2 regions of the Halalkalibacter flavus genome follow, and region 2 is predicted to be linked to the other one. Evidence: a T-box and tRNA genes for the amino acid it is inferred to sense, from the RefSeq annotation. Region 2 holds a T-box; the other holds one or more tRNA genes.
What was found. A T-box is a leader RNA that pairs with one kind of tRNA and senses whether it is charged. The one in region 2 lies ahead of alaS (alanine--tRNA ligase), so its partner is inferred to be a tRNA-Ala.

Region 1: it encodes a tRNA-Ala, which carries the amino acid that the T-box ahead of alaS (alanine--tRNA ligase) is inferred to sense. The anticodon was not compared.

The regions. Positions count from the first base shown of each region.
Region 1 is NZ_JAWRVK010000049.1:9,367-16,389, reverse strand. It holds gene SAY88_RS21585 (glucose-6-phosphate isomerase) at 9-1,358, shown strand; gene SAY88_RS21580 (YugN-like family protein) at 1,664-2,086, shown strand; gene SAY88_RS21575 (potassium channel family protein) at 2,070-3,080, opposite strand; gene SAY88_RS21570 (hypothetical protein) at 3,194-3,349, shown strand; tRNA gene SAY88_RS21565 (tRNA-Ala) at 3,408-3,483, shown strand; gene SAY88_RS21560 (hypothetical protein) at 3,664-3,978, shown strand; gene fumC (class II fumarate hydratase) at 4,429-5,805, shown strand; gene ilvD (dihydroxy-acid dehydratase) at 5,864-7,023, opposite strand, start outside.
Region 2 is NZ_JAWRVK010000030.1:42,369-49,391, forward strand. It holds gene alaS (alanine--tRNA ligase) at 1-2,077, opposite strand, end outside; T-box leader at 2,137-2,343, opposite strand; gene SAY88_RS17610 (AI-2E family transporter) at 2,439-3,497, opposite strand; gene SAY88_RS17615 (hypothetical protein) at 3,653-3,841, opposite strand; gene SAY88_RS17620 (PRC-barrel domain-containing protein) at 4,066-4,539, opposite strand; gene recD2 (SF1B family DNA helicase RecD2) at 4,599-6,896, opposite strand; gene SAY88_RS17630 (tetratricopeptide repeat protein) at 6,909-7,023, opposite strand, start outside.

The DNA.
Region 1 (7,023 bases), on a different contig from region 2:
GCTGAAAGATGGAAAAAGTACGTTTCGACTATACAAAAGCATTGACGTTTTTTAATCAACATGAAGTTGATTACATGCAAGATGCTGTAGCAGCTGCGCATGAAGCATTACATAATAAAAGTGGAGCTGGTAGTGACTTCTTGGGTTGGATCGATCTTCCGAAAAATTATGATCGTGAAGAGTTTTCACGTATCCAAGCAGCTGCTGAAAAAATCCAAAGTGATTCTGATGTATTACTCGTTATTGGAATTGGCGGTTCTTATTTAGGAGCACGTGCTGCGATTGAAGCTTTAAACCATTCATTCTATAATAACCTTTCAAAAGAAGAGCGTAAAACGCCGCAAGTTTTCTTTGTTGGACAAAACATTAGTTCAACTTATGTGAAAGATTTACTAGCTCTTATTGAAGGAAAAGATGTTTCAGTTAATGTTATCTCGAAATCAGGTACAACAACAGAACCAGCTATTGCATTCCGTATTTTCCGTGATTATTTAGAAAAGAAATATGGAGTAGAAGAAGCTCGTAAGCGTATTTATGCTACAACTGACCGTGCAAAAGGAGCTCTTAAAACGCTTGCTACAGAAGAAGGGTACGAAACATTTGTCGTTCCAGATGATGTTGGTGGCCGTTTCTCTGTGTTAACTGCTGTTGGTTTGCTTCCAATTGCAGTAAGCGGTTTAGATATCGAAACAATGATGAAAGGTGCAGAAGCAGCAAGTGAGGACTTCTCTAATCCAAATTTAGCTGAAAATGAATCGTATCAATATGCGGTTGTTCGTAATGCCCTTTATAACAAAGGAAAAACAATCGAATTAATGGTGAACTACGAGCCTTCTCTTCACTTTGTTTCAGAATGGTGGAAGCAATTATTTGGCGAAAGTGAAGGGAAAGATGGCAAAGGAATTTATCCTGCGTCTGTTGATTTCTCTACAGATCTTCATTCAATGGGGCAATATGTTCAAGATGGTCGCCGTGACCTTTTTGAAACGATTATTAACGTTGAAAACGTACGCGAGCATGTAACGATTGAGGAAGCAGCAAGTGATTTAGACGGCCTAAACTACCTAGCAGGTCAAACAATGGATTTTGTTAACAAAAAAGCGTTCCAAGGAACGATGCTTGCTCATACAGACGGAGGCGTACCTAACTTAATCGTCAACGTTCCTGAACTTAATGAGTACTACTTTGGATACCTTGTATACTTCTTTGAAAAAGCAGTGGGCATTAGTGGATACTTACTTGGTGTAAATCCATTTGACCAAGAGGGTGTAGAAGCATACAAGAAGAATATGTTTGCTCTATTAGGTAAACCTGGTTTTGAAAAAGAAAAAGCAGAGCTTGAAGCTCGCTTAAAATAAAGTGAAAAAGTTGCTGAGGTCTTAGCTCAGCAACTTTTTTATGTTCGTTTAAATAATCGTTTGTTTAAAAGGTAAAACCAAAAAGCAAGCCCGGCCTTTTACAAGAATCGGCATTGGCTCCGTGCGCCGTACGCCTTTTGAAAAAAGCACTCAAAAGGCTAAAAACAAAACGGCGGCTACGCTCAGTGCGAGAGAGATAAAGAAAAGGCAAGAGCAGCCTTTTCTTTATCTCTCTCATAAAAATGTCGTCCGTGGTGACACTATCTGTAGGTGAATTTTAGAACGTTTGTGAAAGGATGAGGGTAATGATTGCTCTTCAATCGACCGTTGAAGGTAAAGAAATGAAGCTAAAAGAATTAGAAGATAAATTAAAGCCATTAGGATATGATATTGGTGGCGGCTGGGAATATGACCATGGATACTTTGATTATAAGATTGACGAAGAGGATGGCTATACGTTTTTACGTCTTCCTTTTCGAGCAGTGGATGGAGAATTGGACCAACGAGGAGTGACGGTTCAATTAGGAACGCCATTCTTACTTAACCATAAGTATCAGGAAGGATTAGATGATAATCCCGATGTCTTTAATGGTTTGTTTCGAATGGCGTATAACAGTGCGATAAATCAATTTCAAGAGCCGGTCGATAAGGATTCAACTGTTGACCAAAAATATATGCCGACTGCAAAAAGTCTTGTGGAAGAATTGGAACTTACGTTGCTTTATTAGATTTAAGAACGATTAACTCATCATTTGGCTCAAGAAGCAAAGAGGAGTGCGGGTGAAATAATATTTGCCCGCTTCTTTTTAGTCCAATGATTAACATCTCTTCTTTATAAAAGAGAGGCAGTGTATCAATAAAAGATTTTCCAACAAGCTTCTCTGTAACTAATCTAAATTCTACTAAATTTTTCTCATTGTATTCAAGAAATTGATTTATAACATCGCTGGTTTGTTGATGTAGGAGATTTGATGTAAGTACGGATCCAGTTAGTGTTGTTGACTCCACGCACTTATCCGCTCCAGCTCTCTTTGCATTTGCGAGTTGTTCCTTTGTCAGAATTTCAACGGTAGTATAAACATCAGAGTTTTGTCCCTTAACGGCAAGTGTAGTTAGAATCGATCTTGCATCAGCAGTAAATTCACTACCTTGATGCTTTGCTGTAATAAGCACAGAGCGGGCTAGAGAAATATTTGCTTGTTTTAAGATAGCGTCTTCACTACTGTTTCCTTTTACAAAATGGACATTTTTAAGCTCTTTTGGGAGCTCATCTAACGTTTCATCTATTAAAACAATCTTTATATATGGTAGAGCTAGTTGGATGTTTTCAATTGATTGTCGGCTTCTTTCATTCCATCCAATGACAACAATGTGGTCTTTACCAATAAATGAGATGACACCTTCTTTTGCTGATTGATTAATGGAGACAGCTGCACCGGCAAAAGAAGTAACAAGCAACGTCATAAACCCAACTCCGACAAAAATTAAAACAATAGCTACAATTCTAGTAATTGTCGATTCCGGTACAAAATCTCCGTATCCTACTGTTGAGACGGTTACAAACGCCCACCAGATTCCCTCAAACCATGTAGAAAACCTCTCTGGTTCTAGCAAATGAACAAGTGCACCTGCAAGAACGCCTGAGCCAATTACGGCGAAAAGAAGCTTTACGACAAGTGGAACGTGTCCTAAAAGTGTTCGAATGAATAACCATTGTTGCATAAAGTTTCTCTCCTATTTACCAATTCATACTATACAGTATAGCCATTGGCTTGCCGTAGCAACCGTGACTCTGCTATGATTGTTTTGATATTTTATATGTAGGAGAGGCCGTTATGTCTACGATCGTATTTGCATTTTCAATCTTTTGTGGCTGGCTCATTTTTGATGTGGTCAAGCATAGAAAATTAACATTAGAAAGTTTAGTAAGCTCTTTGGTTATTGCTGTGGTAGCTGGTGTATTTTGGTGGATATTAGATTTAATTTTTTAACAAAATATGAGCTTGTCATTACGTATAGAAAATCTTATAATAAAAGAGTATTCTATATGGGGCATTAGCTCAGCTGGGAGAGCGCTTCGCTGGCAGCGAAGAGGTCATCGGTTCGATCCCGTTATGCTCCACCATACATATTAAAAAAGGGTGGACATACCCGTTTAATCAACGTTTCTAAGTCAGTGACTTGTGCGTTGATTTTTTTAATTCTAGGCAGAAACGACTTAAAGTCATTTTCCTATGATGTGTATAGAGGAAGACGGACGGCGATGGTCGAATTATATATGTAACAATCCCAGGAGGTGTCCGTCATGTTTCAAGTATCAGAACGTCAATTATATGCGTACCAACTATGCTATGAAATTGAACACCATCTTCGCGAAATAATCAATACATTCGATATTAGTGCCCTTAAATTGAAGTATCAAGCTTACAAAGATTTAGTCTACATTGCGACAAAGGTAACGTTTGTTATAACCGGGGAGAATGTCGATAAACTGATAAGGGCCAATACGGTAAGACAGAAGGTTAGCCGAATGCGTGACGTCACTGAAGAAGATATCACTATTTTAGAGGATTGCCGCAATAGTTTGCCGAGCGTGCCAAAAGTGAAGCGGATAAGTTAGTTGTGCTTTTGAAATCTTTATGGAATTCTGAATGAAGAACGATCATTTTATCATTTTATTATTTTATTATACGTACCAATTCGTTAAAATAACTGACGAAATGGTACGTATTTTAATTTAAATATAAACCTCTCAATCTCATATGTTCCAAGTATATCAAATCAAGTTGCTGGTCATAATGTTTGTACAAGCGATAAACATGATTTGGAGGGAGAACAATGAGTGACGGAGGAAAAGCAGTCGTCAGTGCAGCGTTGTGTATTTGTTTTTTAATAGGTGTACTAGTTTTTAATGTTGTTTCGTTCTAAGAAACTAGTAAATGCAATATTTTAATCAAACGTTTGTTCAACCTTTTTTTGACATTATAAAAACTAAAACGACAACATAGCCGGGTGATAAATTGAATATCGATGAAGATAGAAAGTTAGAAGAAAGCGAGGGGGATACAAAATGGACTATCGAATGGAGAAAGACACGATTGGTGAGATTCAAGTGTTAGCAAGTAAAAAGTGGGGCGCACAAACGCAGAGAAGTTGTGAAAACTTTGCCATTGGGATCGAACAGATGCCTATTGAAGTCATTCAAGCTTTTGCTATTTTAAAAAAGAGTGCAGCGTTGGTGAATCAAAAATTGAACACATTAAACGAAAGAAAAGCGGAAGCGATTATTCAGGCTGCAGATGAAATAATAAACGGGGACCTTGACGAACATTTTCCACTTAAGGTGTGGCAAACTGGAAGTGGTACACAATCGAATATGAATGTTAATGAAGTCATTGCAAATCGTGCGAACGAACTGTTAGAAGAACAGGATATTAAGGAACGGGTTCACCCAAATGATGATGTGAACATGTCACAAAGTTCAAATGATACGTTTCCAACTGCGATGCATATTGCTAGTTTTATTAAACTTGAAGATGAGTTGCTACCAGCCATTTCGAAACTAAAGAACACGCTTCGGAAAAAAACAGATCAGTTTAAAGATCTTGTGAAAATAGGAAGAACTCATCTTCAAGATGCAACCCCATTAACGTTAGGGCAAGAAATTAGTGGTTGGCATCGAATGTTAGAAAAAGACGAAAAGATGGTTAAAGACAGCATGGAGACGCTGAGAGAGTTAGCGATAGGCGGGACTGCTGTCGGGACTGGAATAAATGCTCATCCACAATTTGGAGAATCAGTTGCTACGGAAATAAGCAAGATAATAGGTCGAACATTCATAACTGCAAAAAATAAATTTCACGCTCTCACAAGTCATGATGAACTTGTGTACATACACGGTGCGTTAAAGGCGTTAGCAGCAGATCTTATGAAAATCGCCAATGATGTTAGGTGGCTGGCGAGTGGACCACGATCGGGTATTGGGGAGATCACAATTCCTGCTAATGAACCAGGGAGTTCAATTATGCCAGGGAAGGTAAACCCGACCCAAAGTGAAGCCCTAACGATGGTCGTTTGTCAGGTAATGGGGAACGATGCTTCCATTGGTTTTGCTGCAAGCCAGGGAAATTTCGAGCTTAATGTATTTAAACCGGTTATTATATATAACTTTCTCCAATCCATTCAATTACTCACAGATGCAATGAATTCATTTCATGATAAATGTGCTGTTGGGATTGAAGCAAATGTAGATGTAATCAAGCAAAAAGTAGAGCAATCTCTAATGTTAGTAACGGCGCTAAATCCACATATTGGTTATGAAAAAGCTGCTTCGATTGCAAAGTTGGCTCATCAAGAAGGCTTGACACTAAGAGAAGCTTCTTTAAAGTCGGGAATACTGACAGAAGAGCAATTTGATCAGATCGTGAGACCGGACAAAATGGTATAAGTATGAAGGGGGCTGACATTACCCGGAGGGGGTAGGGGTCAGACCCCTCTTTACTGCTTTAATCCGTGACAGCGCCTTTTGCTGCTGATGATACAAGTCTAGCGTATTTATTTAGAACCCCTCTTGAGTACCTGAGAGGTGGCTCTGTCCATTCAGCTGCTCTCTTTCGCATTTCTTCTTCAGATACATCAACGGAAAGTTCTTGAGTTTCACTATCAATCGTAATCATGTCACCTGTTTTAATTAAGGCAATAGGACCACCTACTTGTGCCTCAGGAGATACGTGGCCAACTACTAATCCGTGTGTTCCTCCAGAAAAACGCCCATCTGTTAACAGTCCGACCTTTTCTCCTAATCCTTTCCCAACTATAATAGCTGTGATTGAAAGCATTTCAGACATACCAGGGCCGCCCTTTGGTCCAGCGTAACGGATAACAACAATGTCGCCTGCTTTTATCTCATCTTCTAAAACTGCTTTTGTTGCTTCGGGCTCTGAGTCGAATACTTTCGCTGGTCCTGTAATCTTTTTAATTTTTAATCCCGACATTTTAGCTATACCGCCCTCAGGTGCTAAATTCCCCTTTAATACAAAAAGAGGACCTGATTCGCGAATTGGGTTTTCGAACGGGCGAATGATAACTTGTCCTTCTTTTAATGGATTTTGTTTTGCGAGGTTTTCCGCAAGTGTTTTTCCTGTTACCGTCAGACAGTCCCCGTGTAACAACCCAGCATCAAGAAGTAGCTTCATTACGGCTGATACGCCCCCGACTGAATGTAGATCATGCATGACATAACGTCCGCTTGGTTTGAGGTCCGCTATATGCGGCACTTTTTTACGAATACGTTCAAAGTCATCAAGTGATAAGTCCACATCGACAGAATGAGCAATTGCTAGCAAGTGAAGAAATGCATTGGTGGAACCACCTAATGCCATAACAACGGTAATCGCATTTTCAAACGCTTCTTTCGTCATGATATCTTTTGGATATATGCCTTTACGTAAAAGTTCGACAACGGCCTTACCAGCATCATAGCAATCCGTTAATTTCTCAGAAGTTTCTGCAGGATTTGACGCACTTCCAGGAAGACTCATTCCCATTGCTTCAATAGCTGAAGCCATTGTATTTGCTGTGTACATTCCACCACAAGATCCGGCACCAGGACATGCATGACATTCAATATCCTTTAAATCTTCTTGGTTAATCGTACCCGCACGAT
Region 2 (7,023 bases):
CTGCACCAATACCTGATTCCGAAACTAACTTAAACAAACCAATTTCAGCTGTGTTGCGAACGTGACAGCCTCCGCAAAGCTCTAAGCTATAATCTCCTACTTTTACAACACGAACCGTTTCTCCATATTTTTCACCGAATAAAGCCATGGCACCCATTTCTTTGGCTTCGTCTAATTTCTTAAGAGAAATGTCTACAGTAAGTGCATTCCATATTTGCTCATTTACAATTTCTTCTACTCTTGTCATTTCTTCAGGTGTTACTTGACCAAAGTGAGAGAAATCAAAGCGCAAGCGGTCTTCAGAAACTAACGACCCGGCCTGGTTAACATGTGCACCAAGAACGTCTTTTAAAGCTTGGTGTAATAAATGAGTAGCCGTATGGTTTTTAACAATGGAAATTCTCTCTGTTTCTTCAACAATACTTGTAACATTTGTTCCTTTTTCAAGCACTCCCTCTATTATTTGAACGGTATGAAGGTGTTGACCATTTGGTGCTTTTGTTACAGCCTTGACCTCTGCAAAAAGATTTTCACCACGGATTGTTCCTGTATCTGCTACTTGTCCTCCACTTTCCGCATAAAAAGGCGTTTCATTTAAAATGATTTGTGCTGTATTTCCAGCTGAGACGATGTCCGTTAATTCTTTTTCAAAAACAATCACTTCCACTTTCGACTCAGATTTCAATTGGTCATATCCAACAAATGTACTTTCAGTCGTAATTTGTCCAAGCACTTCATCTTGAACTTGCATAGAACCGGATTCTTGACGCGCTGAACGAGCACGTTCACGTTGACCTTCCATTTCACGCTCAAAGCCTTCACGATCAATATCTAATCCTTTTTCTTGAACGTATTCTTCTGTTAAATCAACCGGAAAACCGTACGTATCATATAAGCGGAATACATCTGCTCCATCAATGACTTTCTTTCCTGACTGAGCAGCATCATTAAGAACCTTTTCAAGGATTGACAACCCTTCATTTAACGTTTCATGGAAGCGTTCCTCTTCATTTTTCATTACTTTTTGAACAAACTCTGTTTTCTCTTTAACTTCTGGGTAGAAATCTACCATAATTTCTCCAACAACCGGTACAAGTTCATACATAAATGGTCTGTGGATCGAAATTAGTTTTGCATAACGAACCGCACGGCGCAATAACCTTCTAAGAACATAGCCACGACCTTCATTTGATGGGAGTGCCCCATCCGCTACAGCAAATGTTACCGTACGCACATGATCAGCTATTACTTTAAATGCGACATCCGTTTCTTTATCTTTCCCATATTTCAGCCCAGAAATTTCTTCTGTCGCTTGTATAATCGGCAGAAATAAATCTGTCTCAAAGTTTGTAGGTGTATCTTGAATAACGGAAACCATTCGCTCAAGGCCCATACCCGTATCAATATTCTTCTTTGGAAGTGGTGTATAGCTTCCATCTGGGTTGTGGTTAAATTGAGAGAACACAAGGTTCCATACTTCTAAATAACGTTCATTTTCTCCACCAGGATAAAGTTCAGGATCTGTTTCATCATTTCCATAACTTGGTCCACGATCGTAGAATATTTCCGTATTCGGTCCACTTGGTCCTTCGCCAATATCCCAGAAGTTCCCCTCTAGTCGAATGATACGTTCTTCTGGAATACAAATTTTTTCTTTCCAATAATCATAAGCTTCATTATCTTCAGGATGAACCGTTACAGATAATTTCTCTGGATCAAAGCCAACCCATTTTTCACTCGTTAAAAACTCCCACGCCCACTCAATTGCTTCTTCCTTAAAATAATCACCAATCGAAAAATTACCAAGCATTTCAAAAAACGTGTGATGACGCGCTGTCTTCCCTACATTTTCAATGTCATTTGTACGGATTGACTTTTGCGCATTCGTAATTCGTGGATTTTCAGGAATAACTCGTCCATCAAAATATTTCTTTAATGTAGCTACACCACTATTAATCCAAAGCAAGGAAGGATCTTCATGTGGTACTAAAGAAGCACTTGGTTCAATGTCATGCCCTTTTTCTTTGAAAAAGTCTAAATACATTTGTCTAACTTGAGCAGATGTTAGTTTTTTCATTTTGGTCTCTCCTTATTATGTAAATGGTTTTTTAAACAAATAAAAAAACCCCAATCCCAAAAAGGGACGAGAGTTTATCACGCGGTACCACCCTAATTATAGACATAACCATTGTCTATCACTTAAACACCTTAACGCGGCTTAACGTCAGAGATTATCTGCACTCAGGAGTAGCCTTCTGAAGCCCTTCACACAGTGTACTTTCAGCCAAGGTACACCTCTCTATAGAGTGGTCTGCTTCATACTCGTTCCTTCAACGTTTTATTAATGTAAAAAAAGGGTTCAAACAAGAGAAATGTTGTCATCGTTATTAAAACCTCTATATGATGCCCTTCTATTATAGAAATCCAACATTCAAATGTCAATCTTTCATAAAATGAAAACGTATATGCAACAAAGTAACTTTTCCAATCGCTAAAATAGGTACGGCAACTAACATTCCTAGAAAGCCACCTACTTCGACCCCAACTAAGAGAGCAAGAATGATTAATGCAGGGTGCAGATGTAATGTCTTTCCTACAATGACTGGTGAAAGGATATTTCCTTCAATTTGCTGAATCACAAAGATTAAGATTATTGTTGTAATCCCCAATTGCCAAGATTGCAAAAATGCAATAATAACAGCTGGGACCGCCCCAATAAATGGTCCAAAGTAAGGAATTAAGTCCATCGCTCCCATGAACAAACCTAGTAAAATTGGATAAGGAACCCCGAGCAACCATAAACCAAATGTAGAAATAACAAATACAGATAATGACACTAACAACTGTCCACGGATGTAACTTCCAAACGTGTGGTCAACGTCTTTAATATATTTCTTTAGTGCCTCTCTCCATTTTCTAGGTGTTATATACCAAGATATCCTTCGAATTAAGTCGTGATCCTTTAAGAAGAAAAAAACAAGGAAAGGGATAACGATAAAAGAAAACATTGATTTTATAAGGAAAAGTACTGCACTCTCAATCTGATCAAACGCACTTTCTCCCATTTGAACAAGCTGTACTCTCCACTCCTGTGTTTGGGCTTGTAACGGTGCAGGAAGAGTCCTAATGTAGCTTTGGAGTCTCTCTGTTTCTCTCTCTATCTCACGAATTTGTGCTGGTATTGTTTCAAAAGCATGTTGAATCTGTTTAATAAATGACGGAAGCCCTATCGTTAAAAGAAATCCTAATATAAACACAATTAAAAAGAAAATAATTAAGACAGCAAACGGTCGTGATAATCCAGAATCATGCATCCGTTCTACTAAAGGGTGAAGTAAATAAGTAAGAAGCACAGCAATCCCAACCGGTAACGCGAGCGCTCTAAACATTGCCCCAATCGGAGATAACAATGGTGCTAGCTGAACGAACATATAGATGATTAGTAGTGTAAGTAACGTGAAAATAAGGCGATACATCCACTTCTTCTCGTTTTCCATCGTATACACCCCCAACCTTTATCTTGTGCAAGCATTTTATATCCATACAACCTGCACGCATAAAAAAAGAGAGCTAACTTTACCTAAAGTTGATTAGGTTCGTACACCCCTCCTTTTTCTTCTATTTCGACGTTCTCGTTTTCATGTTTGTTAGGCTACATTCCGATTTGAAGATCTTCGTCTTCGAACAAATCATCCAACGAGCTTAATGAACCATCTTCTTCCACTTGGTGCATCGATAATCTTCCTTTTAATAAACTCATCTCTACAAAACAGTTCCAGCAATAATATTGGTTTGTACCGATCTTTCCGATATCTTTGCTCTTACAATTTGGACAATGCATGGTCAAAAGACTCCCTTCTATTCTAGAGGCCACTGAAAAAGGTTTTCCTTTTTTCAGCGCCCTCCGTTTTTTCTTTTTTCAGTAGCCCCTTACTATAAGCGTTACCAATGTTATTGATTAAACCTACCTATAAGTCGTTATCATAGCAGGCCCCATCATCGCGCAAAGCCAATGCAAGTTTTAACAGGTACTAAAAAAAGAGAAATTGCCTTTTACAGTCGTTTCTATTCGTTTAGAATGGCTCGCCCTCCAGCAATGGTTAGCTTAGAATCACTTTTCACAACTCTTCGCCCTTCTACTAGATCAGCTACCAATCCTTCCGTAACTTCATACCCTACAATCGTGCCCACTTCTTCCAAGAAATATACGTCCTCAAGCAGCCCTAACTTCTCTCCTTCTGCGGTTAATAATGCTGTACCGTGAAGACGGTGCTTTCCGTGTTTTAAAAGGAAAGCTTGCTTTTCCTTTTTAGAAAGAGGTTGCAAGGTACGGTAGTCTTTTACCATTACACCATCCGTACCAATATTAGATATCTTCTCTACTGGTAAGAATAAGTGTTTTGTGAACCAGCCTTTTGGATCGACAAGAAACCCTGAAACTGCTCCATTCTCATAAACCAAATCCAATACGTGTCCACACTCTTTTCCTGTTGAAAGCGAAAGGACCGGTAATCCTTCAACTGTTGAAAAAGTATGCAAAAAAATCGCCACCTTTCCTAACAACGTTAGTGTGTGGCGATTTTTTCTTATTTATGTTGTTATCTTCTTCCACTTTTCTCGGGTAGTTGTTGTAACTTTTCTTGCAGCATTGAATTTCGATTCATTTCATCTTTTTGCGTAATGGCTGTGTGAATGGCTTTTAAGTCTCCACATAATAGCAAAAATTGTTTGGCTCTAGTGATGCCTGTATAAAGTAAATTTCTTCTTAACATTCTTGCATAATTTCTAACGATAGGCATAACGACTATTGGAAATTCACTCCCTTGAGCCTTATGGATTGAACAACAGTACGCATGAGTAATTTGATTCAAATCTTTTTTTAGATAAACAACTTCTATTCCATCGTAAGAAATTACTAATTGATCCTGCCGTTCTTGGTTCTCCTTTGCATAAAAAATAGCTACAATTTCACCTCGGTCGCCATTATAGACGTTTTCATCAGGGTTGTTCACTAGTTGTAATACGATATCACCTGTTCGATAAACAACATCACCAAAGGCGATTTCTCGTCTCTGGTCTGTTTTTGGATTGAATAAGTTTTGCAACATGACATTTAATTCTGTAATACCTGCACTTCCTTTATACATAGGTGCTAGTACCTGAATCTCTTTCGCTGTATATCCTTTTTTCATTGCATTTTCACAAATTTGCGAAACAACTTGCTGGACATGATCGATTTGGCAAGGAAAAAAACGACGATCGGATTGAGGCTCAGGTAAATTAGCAGGCATTGTTCCTTGTTTCATCGAATGAGCAAGCTCGATAATCGACGACCCTTCCGCTTGACGGTAAATGTCCACTAAAGGAACGGTCGGAATGATCGTTGACTCAAGGAAATCACGTAACACTTGCCCTGGTCCGACAGATGGCAATTGATCTTGGTCACCTACTAAGACAACCTGCATACCTTTTGGTACTGCCTTTAACAACTGATTCATTAGCCAAATATCAACCATTGAGCTCTCATCTACAATGAGAAGTTCCCCTTCAAGTTGTTCATGGTCTCCTTTTTCAAATCCACCACTTCCTCCTTTCCAACCGAGTAACCGATGGATAGTCGTCGCTGGAAGTTCTGTCGCTTCACTCATTCTTTTAGCGGCTCTTCCAGTTGGAGCAACAAGCAAAATTGGAAAGGGATTGCTCTTCGTGTATGCTTTTTCATCTAAAGAGAGACCGTGCAAACGCGCATAAAGCTCAACAATTCCTTTGATAACGGTAGTTTTCCCTGTTCCTGGTCCCCCAGTTAGTATCATTAAAGGGGACGATAAGGCAGTTTGGATTGCTTCTTTTTGTGACGGAGCATATTCTAATTTTTGTTCTTCTTCTAACTGTCCCAACGCTTTTAAAAATTCAGCTTCAGGAAATTCTTCCTCAACTTCTTGGCTTAATAAACGCTGAACACTTGTGACAATTCCTTTTTCTGCAAAAAAGAGCGACTTCACATAAACTCGATTATCTTCTGTACAAAGCTCATCCTCTTCTTGCATAAGGAGGAGCTGCTCTTCTACTTCTGTAACTTCAAGCTTACAATCATGTGAGGATAACAGCGATATGACATGGGGAACGAGTACATCTTTAGATAGAAAGACATGTCCTTCTTGGAGACAGAGTTCCTGAAGCAAATGCAAGCAGCCTGCACGAATACGGTCTGGATGTTTTCCAGTTATACCGATCGCTGCTCCGAGTAAATCCGCTCTTCTAAAACCAATCCCTTCTACATCAGCTATTAATTGATACGGATTGGTTTGAATTATATCTAAAGCCTGAAGACCATATGCTTGATACACTTTCATCGAAAGTTCTACTCCAAACCCATGTTTAGATAATGTCATGAGGACTTGTTCGACCCCTTGTTGATCGACTAGTTGTTTATACAAAGAGTCTGCTTTCTCTTTTGATAACTTAGGAACAGCTGTTAAAACTGTGCGATCTTCCACGATTCGTGTAATCGCCCGCTCCCCAAGTACTTCAACAATCGTTTCAGCTGTTTTAATTCCTATTCCCGGAAAGCGCCCACTCGACAAGTATTGAACGATGCCATGCTTGGTCTGAGGTAAGTCTCTTCTGAATTGTTCAACTTGATATTGAACTCCAAATTTAGGATGATCAATCACACGTCCAAAAAACAAAAATGTTTCATCTGGCTCTAATTTCGGAAGAGAACCGACAACCGTCACTTTTTTATCCTTTAGCTCTTCATTTGTTTGCTGGACATGAATAAGAGCAACCGTGTAGAAATTCTCCTCATTTCGAAACACGATGTGGCTCACTGTCCCTTTAATAAAACCGCGTTCAATTGACTTCTCTTCTTCAGACAAGATCGTCTCTTCTTTCACATGTCATCACCCTTACTTGATGGCTTGTTCAATGGTTTTCTTTCCATTTGCAGCTAATGCATGATCTGGTTGTATTTCGAGAGCATTTTCAAATGCTTTCAATGCATCGGTCGCACGTTCTTTATAG